Regions from separate parts of the Streptomyces sp. NPDC028907 genome, predicted to be linked through region 3. Evidence: riboswitches for the same ligand, from Rfam matches in the RefSeq annotation. Region 3 holds a riboswitch; each other region holds the start of a gene.
What was found. A riboswitch is a leader RNA that binds a small molecule or an ion and turns the genes downstream of it on or off. The one in region 3 is predicted to bind cyclic di-AMP.

Region 1: another riboswitch for cyclic di-AMP. It lies ahead of ACZ4UU_RS04880 (transglycosylase family protein); the one in region 3 lies ahead of ACZ4UU_RS18860 (M23 family metallopeptidase).
Region 2: another riboswitch for cyclic di-AMP. It lies ahead of ACZ4UU_RS21335 (transglycosylase SLT domain-containing protein); the one in region 3 lies ahead of ACZ4UU_RS18860 (M23 family metallopeptidase).

Annotation. Positions count from the first base shown of each region.
Region 1 is NZ_JBVHVE010000002.1:105,561-109,380, forward strand. It holds gene eno (phosphopyruvate hydratase) at 1-638, opposite strand, end outside; gene ACZ4UU_RS04880 (transglycosylase family protein) at 954-1,637, opposite strand; cyclic di-AMP (ydaO/yuaA leader) riboswitch at 1,642-1,841, opposite strand; gene ACZ4UU_RS04885 (LysM peptidoglycan-binding domain-containing protein) at 2,051-3,106, opposite strand; gene ACZ4UU_RS04890 (cytochrome P450 family protein) at 3,273-3,820, opposite strand, start outside.
Region 2 is NZ_JBVHVE010000006.1:489,352-493,171, forward strand. It holds partial or broken gene ACZ4UU_RS21320 (peptide MFS transporter) at 1-197, shown strand, start outside; partial or broken gene ACZ4UU_RS21325 (hypothetical protein) at 439-691, shown strand; partial or broken gene ACZ4UU_RS21330 (CocE/NonD family hydrolase C-terminal non-catalytic domain-containing protein) at 813-1,203, shown strand; cyclic di-AMP (ydaO/yuaA leader) riboswitch at 1,475-1,659, shown strand; gene ACZ4UU_RS21335 (transglycosylase SLT domain-containing protein) at 1,665-2,405, shown strand; gene ACZ4UU_RS21340 (HAD family hydrolase) at 2,439-3,281, opposite strand; gene fahA (fumarylacetoacetase) at 3,607-3,820, shown strand, end outside.
Region 3 is NZ_JBVHVE010000005.1:637,581-641,400, forward strand. It holds gene ACZ4UU_RS18855 (alpha-galactosidase) at 1-1,952, shown strand, start outside; cyclic di-AMP (ydaO/yuaA leader) riboswitch at 2,260-2,418, shown strand; gene ACZ4UU_RS18860 (M23 family metallopeptidase) at 2,423-3,370, shown strand; gene ACZ4UU_RS18865 (DUF6250 domain-containing protein) at 3,586-3,820, shown strand, end outside.

The DNA of each region.
Region 1 (3,820 bases), on a different contig from region 3:
TTCGGGGCGAAGCCGCCCTCGTCGCCGAGGCCGGTGGACAGGCCCTTGGTCTTCAGCACCTTCTTGAGGGTGTGGTAGACCTCGGCGCCCCAGCGCAGGGCCTCGGAGAAGGACTCCGCGCCGATCGGGGCGATCATGAACTCCTGGATGTCCACGTTGGAGTCGGCGTGCGAGCCGCCGTTCAGGATGTTCATCATCGGCACCGGCAGCAGGTGCGCGTTCGGGCCGCCCAGGTAGCGGAAGAGGGGGAGGTCGGACGCCTCGGACGCGGCGTGGGCGACGGCGAGGGAGACGCCGAGGATGGCGTTGGCGCCGAGGGATGCCTTGTTGTCGGTGGCGTCCAGGTCGAACATGGCCTGGTCGATCAGGCGCTGCTCGGTGGCGTCGTAGCCGACGAGCTCCGGGCCGATCTGCTCGATGACGGCGAGGACGGCCTTCTCGACACCCTTGCCGAGGTAGCGGTTCTGGTCGCCGTCGCGGAGCTCGATGGCCTCGAAGGCGCCGGTGGAGGCGCCGGACGGAACGGCGGCACGACCCGTGCTGCCGTCGTCGAGGCCGACCTCGACCTCGACGGTGGGGTTGCCTCGCGAGTCGAGGATTTCCCGGGCTACGACGACGTCGATGGACGGCACGAGCATCTCCTTCTTGGGATGTGACGCGGGTACGCAGTCCGCGGTGGGTACTGCGAGACGAGCCTAACCGGCTCCGGGCGTTCGGCCAGCGGTCGACCGCCCCGTGGGACAGAACCGAGAGTAAATTGTTTCCGAACGGAACAAAGACTTCGGCACAAAAGGGGCCGACGCACACGGTCCGGCACAAGAAACCCCGCCCCGGTGCGTACGGGGGAAGACGCACCGAGGCGGGGAGTTCGCGGGGACGGGGGTGACCCTCACGAGACCTTCACTCCGAGGTCCACGGATGTGAGGGCGGTGTGGTTCAGCTGTCCCCCTGTATTACTTCAGGTGCAGCTGCTGACCCGGGTAGATCAGGTCGGCGTCCTCGACGATGTCCTTGTTCAGCTTGAACAGCTTCTCCCAGCCGCCCTTGACCTTCTTCGCCTCGGCGATCGAGCTGAGGGTGTCGCCCTTGACGACCTTGTACTCGCCGTCGCCCTTCTTGACCTTCTTGCCGGTCGGGGTGGTGACGGTCTTGGTCGACTTCTTCTCGGCGGCCGGGCGCTCGGCGGAGCGGGAGGCCGGCTGCTCCTCGGTGGCGCGGGGGGCGGTCTCGGTGCTCTGCGAGGCGCCGGAGCCGTTGTAAGGGGCGCTCGACAGGCCGGTGCCGCAGTGCGGCCAGGCACCCTTGCCCTGACTCGCGAGGACCTTCTCGGCGATCTCGATCTGCTGGGCCTTGCTGGCCTGGTCGGCGGTGGAGGCGTATGCCGTGCCGCCGTACGCGGCCCAGGTGGAGGCGGAGAACTGAAGGCCGCCGTAGTAGCCGTTGCCGGTGTTGATCGACCAGTTGCCGCCGGACTCGCACTGGGCGACGGCGTCCCACTCGGAGGCGGTGGCGGCGGAGGCGCTGCCGGCCGCCATCAGCGGGGCGGCGACGGCGGCGGCACCGGTGACGCCGACGACGGCTATGGCGCGAGCGGCCTTGGACGGACGACGGTGCTTGCCCTTGCTGGAAAACAGCATGGAGAGATCCCCTCACCGACGCCTACGAGGTGAGCTGTCGGGTTCGGGCCGGTTGAGTTGCCCGGCCGCGCACGCTCGCCTCTCGGCTGCTGCTGCGCGACTTCACCCCAAGCCGGCTCCGGCCGTGCGGCCCCGAAGGGCCTCAACTGCCGGACCCGGCGCAAACCTTGGGTCCCCCGCTCCTGCCTACGGCGCTTGACGCGACGACTGTTCCCGGACGGCCGCCGGCAGGATTCGGCGTGACGGCTGTCGGGGCTCGCACTGGTGGCGAGCGGTCATGACCGTAGACACGCGATTCCGGGAATTACAAAGACGATCAGGGCTTCTGAGATCTATCTCTCACTGCATTCAAAACGGACATTCAGGTGCGAATAGTGACGCGAACTGGCGCTGCATTTCGCCCTGTTCAGCCGTTATTCGCCAGGGACGTCCAGGGTCTGACCGGCGAAGATGTGGTTCGCGTCAGGGCCGATGGCGTCCTTGTTCGCCGCGTACAGAGCGCGCCACCCGCCGTCGAGGTCAAGGGAGTCGGCGATGGAGGCGAGAGTGTCGCCGGCGCGGACGCTGTACGAGGCGTGGCGCCCGGAGGACTTGGCGGACTCGGCGGCACCGCCGTCGGCCTCGCCCTCGTCGGCACTGGGACCGCGGTGCCGCCCGGAGCCGGCCGTCTCGGCGTCGATCGCCCCGGTGTCGACGAGGCTCCAGGAACCGACGTCCTGCACCACATCGTCCTGATTGTCCCCACCGATCGCCTCCACCGGGGAGCGGTCGGGCGACTGTGAGGCCTTTACGCTGGGGGACGTTTCGGACTTAGCGGAATCATCCGCCGCAGGCGCTGAAGGGGATGAGGAAGAAGAAGGGGAGGAATCCCGCGAGGGCCCGGACGAAGCATCCGAGGATTCACTCGGGGTGCCGGACGGGTCGTCGCTCTGGTTCGACGCCTCGGACGAGTTCGACCCACCGGACGACTCGGACGAATTCGACGAGCTGGACGAATCGGATGAGTTGAGCGAGTCGAGCAAGCCGGATGAGCCGGACACCTCGGAGGGGGAGTCCTCCTCCACTCCGGTGTCGAGGTCGAGGGCCCCGGATTCCTTGGTGAGTCCGTTGACCACCGCGCAGGTGCCCCAGGGGCTGGTCCCCCGGGCCGCGAGAAGGTCCTGGGCCACGGCTATCTGCTGGGAGCGGCTAGCCAGGTCGGGGCTGGGGGCGTAGTCGAGGCCGCCGTACCTCTCCCAGTCCTCCTGGGTCAGTTGCAGTCCGCCGTAGCGGCCGGCGCTCTCGTCGGCGGCGCTCCAGGATCCCCCGCTCCTGCATTCGGCCACCTTGTCCCACACGGTGCCGTCGGCGGCGCTGGCACTCGCGGCGCCGAGCATCGGGATGGCGATGGCGGACCCGGTCACTCCGGCCGCGACGAGGATGGCCGGGGCCTGACGAGGGCGACGGTGACGACCGTTCCCGGAGAGCATGCGGGGACCTTTCGCGAGACAGCGGTGACCGCGGCGCGTGAAACCTGGACGCCGACGTTGATGCGTGAACGTAGCGGCAGACGATCACTTGTCACAAGTTAATGCCGCGCAGATCACGTGAAGATCACAGACAAGAGCGCGTGTCATGTTTGCCGAGGGGACGCACTCACCCAACCGGGGTGAACTCCACCGGAAGGGTGCGCAGTCCGCGCATGATGAGTCCGCCGCGCCATCTCAACTCGCCCGGATCCACGGCGAGTCGGAGGTCCGGGACGCGGGTGAGGAGCGTGCCGAGGGCGGTCTGGCCCTCCAGGCGGGCGAGCGGGGCGCCGAGGCAGTAGTGGATGCCGTGGCCGTAGCCGAGATGCTGGTTGTCGCGGCGGGCGAGGTCGAGGACGTCGGGGTCGGCGAAGCGGTCCGGGTCCCGGTCGGCGGCGGCCAGGACGACGAGGACGGGATCGCCGGGCGCGATGTGCCGGCCGCCCAGGGTGAGCGGCTCCGTGGCGAAGCGCCAGGTGGCGAGTTCCACGGGGCCGTCGTAGCGGAGGAGTTCCTCCACTCCGGTTTCGAGGAGGCCGGTCTCCTCGGCGGCCAAGGACGTCTGCAGGCGGGCGCGTTGCTCGGGGTGGGTGAGCAGGGCGTAGGTGCCGTTGCCGATGAGGTTGACGGTCGTCTCGAAGCCGGCGAACAGCAGGATGAAGGCCATGGCCGCGG
Region 2 (3,820 bases), on a different contig from region 3:
TCCGCCGCCTCCGCCGCCTCCAGCACGCTCGTCCATCTGGTGTCCGTTGCGGGCGGCTGGCTCTGCTCAGCGCGAGCACGGAACTCCTCAAGCCGAACGTCGCCACCATGGTCGGCTTCTCGGCCGCCGCGATCGACATGATGTTCGGCCTGGCCCGGTACGTCCTCGGGCGGGGCCACCTGGCCGGCCGGAAGCACGTCTGGTTCCCCTCCCTCGCCATGGCCAAGGGCACCCAGGCCCAGACGGTCAAGTTCTACGACGACGTCCCCAAGCCCACCTACTTCGGCGTCAACGGTCCCGTCGCGGTGGTCGCGGGCCTCGCCGTGATGGCCGCGACCCGCTGGCTGAGCCGCACGATGCACCCGGTGGACTGACCCGCCACAAAGCATTCGCCGCACTCGACGCATCCGACGCACTGACCCGACAGGGATCCCGCCCATACACATCCGTACGTCCTTCCCCCACGAGACGACCCATCACGACCTCCGCAACCCGCTCCGGGACGGGACCCTGCTGTACGCGCGCGTGACGCCCGCTGACGAACGAGCCCGTACCGGCGCTCCTCGAATACCTGCTGTACCGCCTGACCGACCGGCTCAAGGCGATCGTCATGGTTTGCTCGACGGACGATCGCTATGACAACGACGTGCACTGCACGGGAGGTTCCATCCTCACCGGTCGACATGCCGCCTGACCGTCGACCATGTGCGCCTTCGTCGCCCGTCCGAGGACACCGGCGTCATGTCCGAGCCCCTGCCGCGCTCCGCGTCAGCGACTCCCACCCCGTCGAAGTGGGCGAGTAGACCTGAGCGTTGAGGCGGGCGAGGGTACAGCTGAGGTTGACGTCGGACATACCGCGCGAGCAAGTCGTCGCCCGGCTCTGCGACCTGGCACCGGACGGCTCCTCGCCCCTGGTCACGCGGGGCGCTGAACCTGACTGCACGTCATGGCCGGGACGGCGTGGCGCCGCGCGAGCCGGGCGCAACCGAGGCCGTACCCCTTGAGCTGCCCGCACCCACTCGGACCGGGTCGATCCGGGTGCACCGCCCGGAGCTCGGCTGGGAGGCGACGGTGCGGATGCTCTCCGAGATCAGCTGCGATCGGCATGACCTCATCGCCTCCAACGAGGTGATCTACACAGAGGGCGAAGAAGTACTTTTCCGTCGGACACGGGAAAAACGGACTCCACGAATGGCCAGTTAAAGGCGAGTTGGAGCCATTGCCCGATTTGCCACTCTTGTGGATGCCAGTGAGTTGAGTCACGCACACCCGGCCACACACCCCGTCCGACGCACCTTCGTCTCCCCTTGTTCCACACACAAGTTGAGGCTTGGCAACCGCAAAGGATCAAGCACCCCATACGCACCAGACCATGGTCAACCGGCACGTCAGGCGGCCCCGGCACTTGTTTCGGACATGTGCTCTCGCATACGTTCCCGCTCGTCGGGCGGACGCCGAATCCTGCCGCCGCCCGTGTCATCCATCCCCGGAACTCACACACGCACGGCAGGAGCGGGGGACCCAGGTAAGTCGCCGGACCGGACGCCTTGATGGCGCACCGGCCCGGCTCGGGGTGAAGTCGCGCCACCGCTCAGCGGCGCGGCCGGGCATCTCCCGCCCGAACCCGACAGCTCACCTCGCAGGCGCCGGAGAGGAACAGCGCCATGCCCCGAGGCAAGCACCGCCGCCCCCGCACCAACCCGCTCACTCGTCGCGTCGCCATCGCAGGCACCGGCACCGCAGCCCTCGCGCTCCCGCTCCTGAGCGCGACCACCGCGAGCGCCGCCCAGCCGGCCCAGACCCCCACCGCCGCGCAGGCCAATACCCTTACGTACACCACCAAAAAGGGCGATTCGCTCTACGGCATCGCGGACCGGTACGACGCCCAGGGTGGCTGGAAGCAGCTCTACAAGGACAACCGCAAGGCCATCGGCGACAACCCCCGGCTGATCCACCCGGGCGTCGACCTGGAGGTCCGGGCGACGAAGAAGGCCGGCACCGCGAGCGCAACCGCCGACAAGGCCGCCGCACCCGCCAAGAAGTCCGCCGTCGCCCAGGCCACGCAGTCCTCGGTGAAGACATACCCGGACAACCTCGACGGCTGGATCCGCAACGCTCTGGACATCATGGGACAGAACGGGATTCCCGGATCTTACGAGGGCATCCACCGCAACATCATGCGCGAGTCGTCCGGCAACCCCCAGGCCATCAACAACTGGGACTCCAACGCGGCCGCGGGCACCCCGTCCAAGGGCCTCCTCCAGGTCATCGACCCGACCTTCGCGGCCTACCACGTGCCGGGCACCGTCTACGACCCCTTCAACCCGGTCGCGAACATCGCGGCCGCGTGCAACTACGCGGCCGCCCGGTACGGCTCGATCGACAATGTGAACGGCCCTTACTAGCCCTGAAGCAGGATCGAGTGGGCTAATTCACCCTTACTGGGCTGAATCGGTCAGGGCGCCCGCGCTGACGCCCGCGAACAACCTCTCGAGGACGACGGCGATGCCGTCGTCCTCGTTCGAGAGGGTGATCTCGTCGGCGACCGCCTTGAGTTCGGGGTGGGCGTTGGCCATCGCCACCCCGCGGGCGGCCCAGTCGAACATGGGGATGTCATTGGGCATGTCCCCGAAGGCGATGGTCTCGTGCGCGCCGAGGCCGAGATGCTCGGCGGCGAGCGCGAGACCGGTCGCCTTGGTGATGCCGCATGGCTGGAGTTCGACGGTCCCGGGCCCGGACATGGTGACCGTCGCGAGAGAGCCCACGACCGCCCGCGCCGTCGCCGCCAACTCGTCGTCGGACAGGGTGGGATGGCGCAGCAACACCTTGCTGATCGGCTCGCACCACAGGTCGTCCCGGTGCTGGACACGGACAGCGGGCAGGGTGGGGTGCGGCATCAGGTACCCGGGTTCGATGAGCGTGAGCCCGTCGACGCCGTCCTGGTCGACGGCCGCGTACACCTCCCCGACCTCGGCCTCGATCTTGCCGAGCGCGGTCTCCGCCAACTCCCGGTCCAGGGTGATCGACCACAAGAGACGGTCCGCGCCGGCGTCGTACAACTGCGCGCCCTGTCCGCACACCGCGAGCCCCCTGCTGCCCAGGACGTCGAGGAGCGGCCGCACTCTGGGCGCCGGCCGCCCCGTCACGACGAGGTGCTGAGCACCGGCCGCCGCGACCTGCGCGAGCGCGTCGAGGGAACGGTCGGAGAGCGTGTCGTCGCCTCGGAGCAGCGTCCCGTCCAGGTCAGTGGCGATGAGTGAATATGCGATGGGTGGGGCCATGATCAGAGAATACGGACAGGAAGCCCCATCGACTCGACGTGAACCGGACGGCTGCTGTGTTCACATGTGTTGACACCTGTTCCGGTTCGGATTCTGTTTCCGTGTGCACAACTTCCTTCCGCTTGTTGCGATTTCACCCCCACGTGGTCCCTCGACCCGCACCATCGCCTACGCGGGAGGGGGCCTGAGCCTCGACCGTGCGCCGCGACCTGGTGATTCGCCGGCCCCGGCGACGCGAGTTCCGTACTGCCCAAGACCGGCACCTCACCCGTAACGTGTGGCCCGACCACATGGCACGGAGCGTAAGAGAGTGAGGCAGCACCCCATGCCCCCCTTCGATCTCCCCGAGGGCGACCCCTTCGGCACGCACAACCTTCCGTATGGCGTCTTCTCCCTCCCCGGCTCGGACTCCGCACGCCGGGTCGGCGTCCGGCTCGGCGACCACGTCCTCGACGCGGGCAAGGCGGCCTACGTGCTCGGCTCGCCGTACGCCCCGCTGCTCGCCCAGGACTCCCTGAACCCGCTGCTCGCCGCGGGCC
Region 3 (3,820 bases):
CGCTCGCCGACGCCGAGGCCCTCGCCGTACGGCCGCTGCCGGAGTACTGGCCCTTCGAGTCCCCCCTCGACGGGCGCGAGGAGTACCCGGTCGAAGGCGGCCCCCGCTTCGTCCGGCCCGCCCTGTCCGTGCGCACCGAGGAGCGGCGCGGCACCGAGTGGCGTTTCGAGCGGTACGAGACCGACGGGGACGAGCTGCGGTTGCGGTTCTGCGACGACGGGCTGACCGTCGCCCTGCACTACCGGATGCGCGGGGACGTCGTGGAGCGCTGGGTGACCCTGGACAACCAGGGGCCCGCCCTGGAGCTGCTGCGCGCCGACTCGGCCACCTGGACGCTGCCCGACCGCGAGGACTGGCGGCTGTCGCAGCTGCACGGCCGCTGGGGCGCGGAGTCCCGGCTGGCGCGGGCTCCACTCACCTACGGTGAGAAGGTCATCGGCAGCCGCCGCGGGCACACCGGGCACCAGCACCTGCCGTGGGTCGCCCTCGACACGGACGCCACCGAGGAGCGGGGCGAGGTCTACGGCTGCGCCCTCGGCTGGTCCGGGTCCTGGCGCATCGCCGTCGCGCAACTCCCCGACGCGCGCGTGCAGATCACCGGCGGGGCCGGACACGACGACTCGGGCCTGCTGCGGCTGGCCCCGGGGGAGTCCTTCACCACACCAGTCTTCGCCGGTCTGTGGAGCGACGGCGGCTTCGGCGGGGCGAGCCGCGCCTGGCACGCGTACCAGCGCGCGTATGTGATCCCAGACGCCGACCAGGACCGGCCGGTGCTGTTCAACTCCTGGGAGGCGACGGAGTTCGACATCTCCGAGGAACAGCAGAGTCTGCTCGCGCGGCGGGCCGCGGCCATCGGCGTCGAGCTCTTCGTCGTCGACGACGGCTGGTTCGGGACGCGTACCAGCGACCGCGCGGGCCTCGGCGACTGGACGCCCAACCCCGACCGCTTTCCGTCCGGTCTCAAGCCGCTCGCCGACTACGTGCACGCGCTCGGCATGCAGTTCGGCATCTGGGTCGAACCGGAAATGGTCAATCCGGACAGCGAGTTGTATCGCGCCCATCCCGAGTGGGCTCAGCATCAAACGGGACGAAAGCGGACGGAGTTCCGCAATCAGCTCGTACTCAATCTCGCGCGCGAGGATGTCCAGGAGTACCTCTTCGAGCGCCTCGACGGGATCCTCTCCAGCGCCCCGATCGACTATGTGAAGTGGGACTTCAACCGCTGCTTCACCGACGCCGGCTGGCCCGGCGAGCCATATCCGCAGCGACTGTGGGTCGACCATGTGCGCGCCCTGTACGGCCTGCTGGACCGGCTGCGTGCGGCCCATCCCGGTGTCGCCTTCGAGTCCTGCTCGGGCGGCGGCGGGCGGATCGACCTCGGTGTGCTGAGCCGCACGGACCAGGTGTGGACCTCGGACAACACCGACCCCCTGGACCGGCTCGCCATCCAGCACGGCTTCAGCCAGCTCCACCCGGCCCGGGCCATGGCCGCCTGGGTCACCGACAGTCCGAACGCCATGCTCAACCACCGCGCCAGCTCCCTGCGCTTCCGGTTCGTGAGCGCCATGGCCGGGGTGCTCGGGGTCGGCGGCGACCTCACCCGGTGGACCGAGGAGGAACTCGCCGAGGCCCGGGAATGGGTGACCCTCTACAAGGAGATCCGGCCGGTGGTGCAGCGCGGAGACCTGTATCGGCTGCGGGTTCCGCGGGGTGGGCTGAGCGCGGTGCAGTACTCACTCGGGGACGAAACGGTTGTTTTCGCCTGGCTCCAGGCGCAGAGCTTCGGCGAGCCCGTCCCGGCGCTGCGCTTGCGCGCCCTCGACTCGACAGCGTCGTATGAATGCCTTGAAACGGGCGAAATTCACCGAGGTGCCGTACTGGCACATCACGGACTTCGCGCAGGCTTGCGTGGCGACCTCGATGCGACGGTTATCCGACTGCGTCGCATCTAGGGTTTCTGTCCGAATTGATGCCTTCATTCCAACTCGCTCTGGAGCGAAGGAAGGTGGAGCGGCGTCACGTGAGGAGCGTCATATTCGTGACCGTGCGTCGCCCGTCATGTCCATGTAATTCACGTGCTTTTCAAGGGGTTTTGAGTCCGGCGATGCCCCGATAATTCACGCAGGGTGACGGGTATTTCCCACAAGGGATCAACAGGAACGCATTCGGACGGAACCCCTCACTTGTTCCCTTGCGTCTTCCTCGCTTACGTTCGCCACCAATCCGGACGGACGCCGAATCCTGCCGCCGACCGGATCCCGCGCAAACTCACCCGTGCACGGCAGGAGCGGGGGACCCACAGGTACAACCGCCTGTTCCGGTCTCCGGAACAGGCTTGGGGTCAAGTCGCGTCCCCACGCGGCCGGGCATCTCCAGCCCGCACCCGACAGCTCACCTCGCAGGCGCCGGAGAGGAATTCGCCATGCCCGCCAAGGGTAAGCACCGCCGCCCGAAGTCCCAGCGCTTCACCCGCTCCATCGCCGTCGCCGGAACCGGTGGAGCCGCTCTCGCTCTCCCGCTCATCGGTGCCACCGGCGCCCACGCCGCTCCCGCGCAGTCCGTTTCGGAAAAAGCCGTTCAGTCTCTTCCGGTCGCCGGGAAGAAGGCCGTCGAGAAGAAGGCCTCCGACAAGAAGGCGGGCCTGCGGACCTATTCGGTGAAGGTCGGCGATTACCTCTCGAAGATCGCCGACGAGCAGAACGTCAGCGGTGGCTGGAAGAAGCTCTACGCCGACAACCGCGAGGCCGTCGGCGACGACCCGTCGCTGATCCACCCCGGCCTGAAGCTCTCCCTCGGCGGCAAGAAGGCGACGACGAGCGCCCCCAAGTCGTCGTCCGCCCCCTCGTCTTCCGCTCCCTCGTCTTCCTCCTCCGAGTCCTCCGCCGACTCGACCGCCTCGAAGTCCTCCGCGGCGAAGAAGACCACGACCACCCAGAGCGCGGAGAACGCCGGCCCGACCAGCGGCTTCTCCGCCCCCGTCTCCGGCGCCTCGGTCGGCACCGCCTACAAGGTGGCGGGCAGCATGTGGTCCAGCGGCTACCACACCGGCGTCGACTTCGTCGCCCCCACCGGCAGCCCGCTGAAGGCGGTCGGCGCGGGCACCGTCGTCTCGGCCGGCTGGGGCGGCGCGTACGGCAACCAGGTCGTCATCCAGCTCGCCGACGGCTACTACGCCCAGTACGCCCACCTGTCCTCGCTCTCGGTCTCGAGCGGCCAGACCGTTACTGCGGGCCAGCAGATAGGCCTCTCCGGCGCGACCGGCAACGTGACCGGCCCGCACCTCCACTTCGAGATCCGCACCACGCCGGACTACGGCTCGGACCTCGACCCGGTCGCCTACCTCCGCTCCAAGGGCGTCGCCATCGGCTGACGGCGGTTCTTCGCGCAGACCACCTGCCTGACACGCGACCGAAGGCCGGACCCCGATCCCCGGGTCCGGCCTTCGGTGTGTCCTGAAGCGGGCGTCTGGGCGGGTCGGGGTGTCGACAGGGCGGGGGCTATGGGGGGAGAGTGATCTCCGACCGCTTGGAGCAAGCGCTTTCCATGGTGCCTTCCACGTCCTCACACAGCGAAGGAGTCCTTCCCGTGACGACCACGCGCAGAGCATTCGGAGTCCTGGCCGCAGGCGTCGCCCTCGGGGCGCTGGCCCCGGTCGGCGCGGCGAGTGCCGCCTCTCCCGGCCGCCGGCTGATCGCCCAGGACGACTTCTGCCACGGCCTCGGCCAGTGGGAGACCGAGCTGCAGGACGGCGGCACCGTCAGCGCCGCGCGCGGGGTGCTGGAGATCGACGTGCCGAGCGGGGCGACGGTGTGGTTCAAGA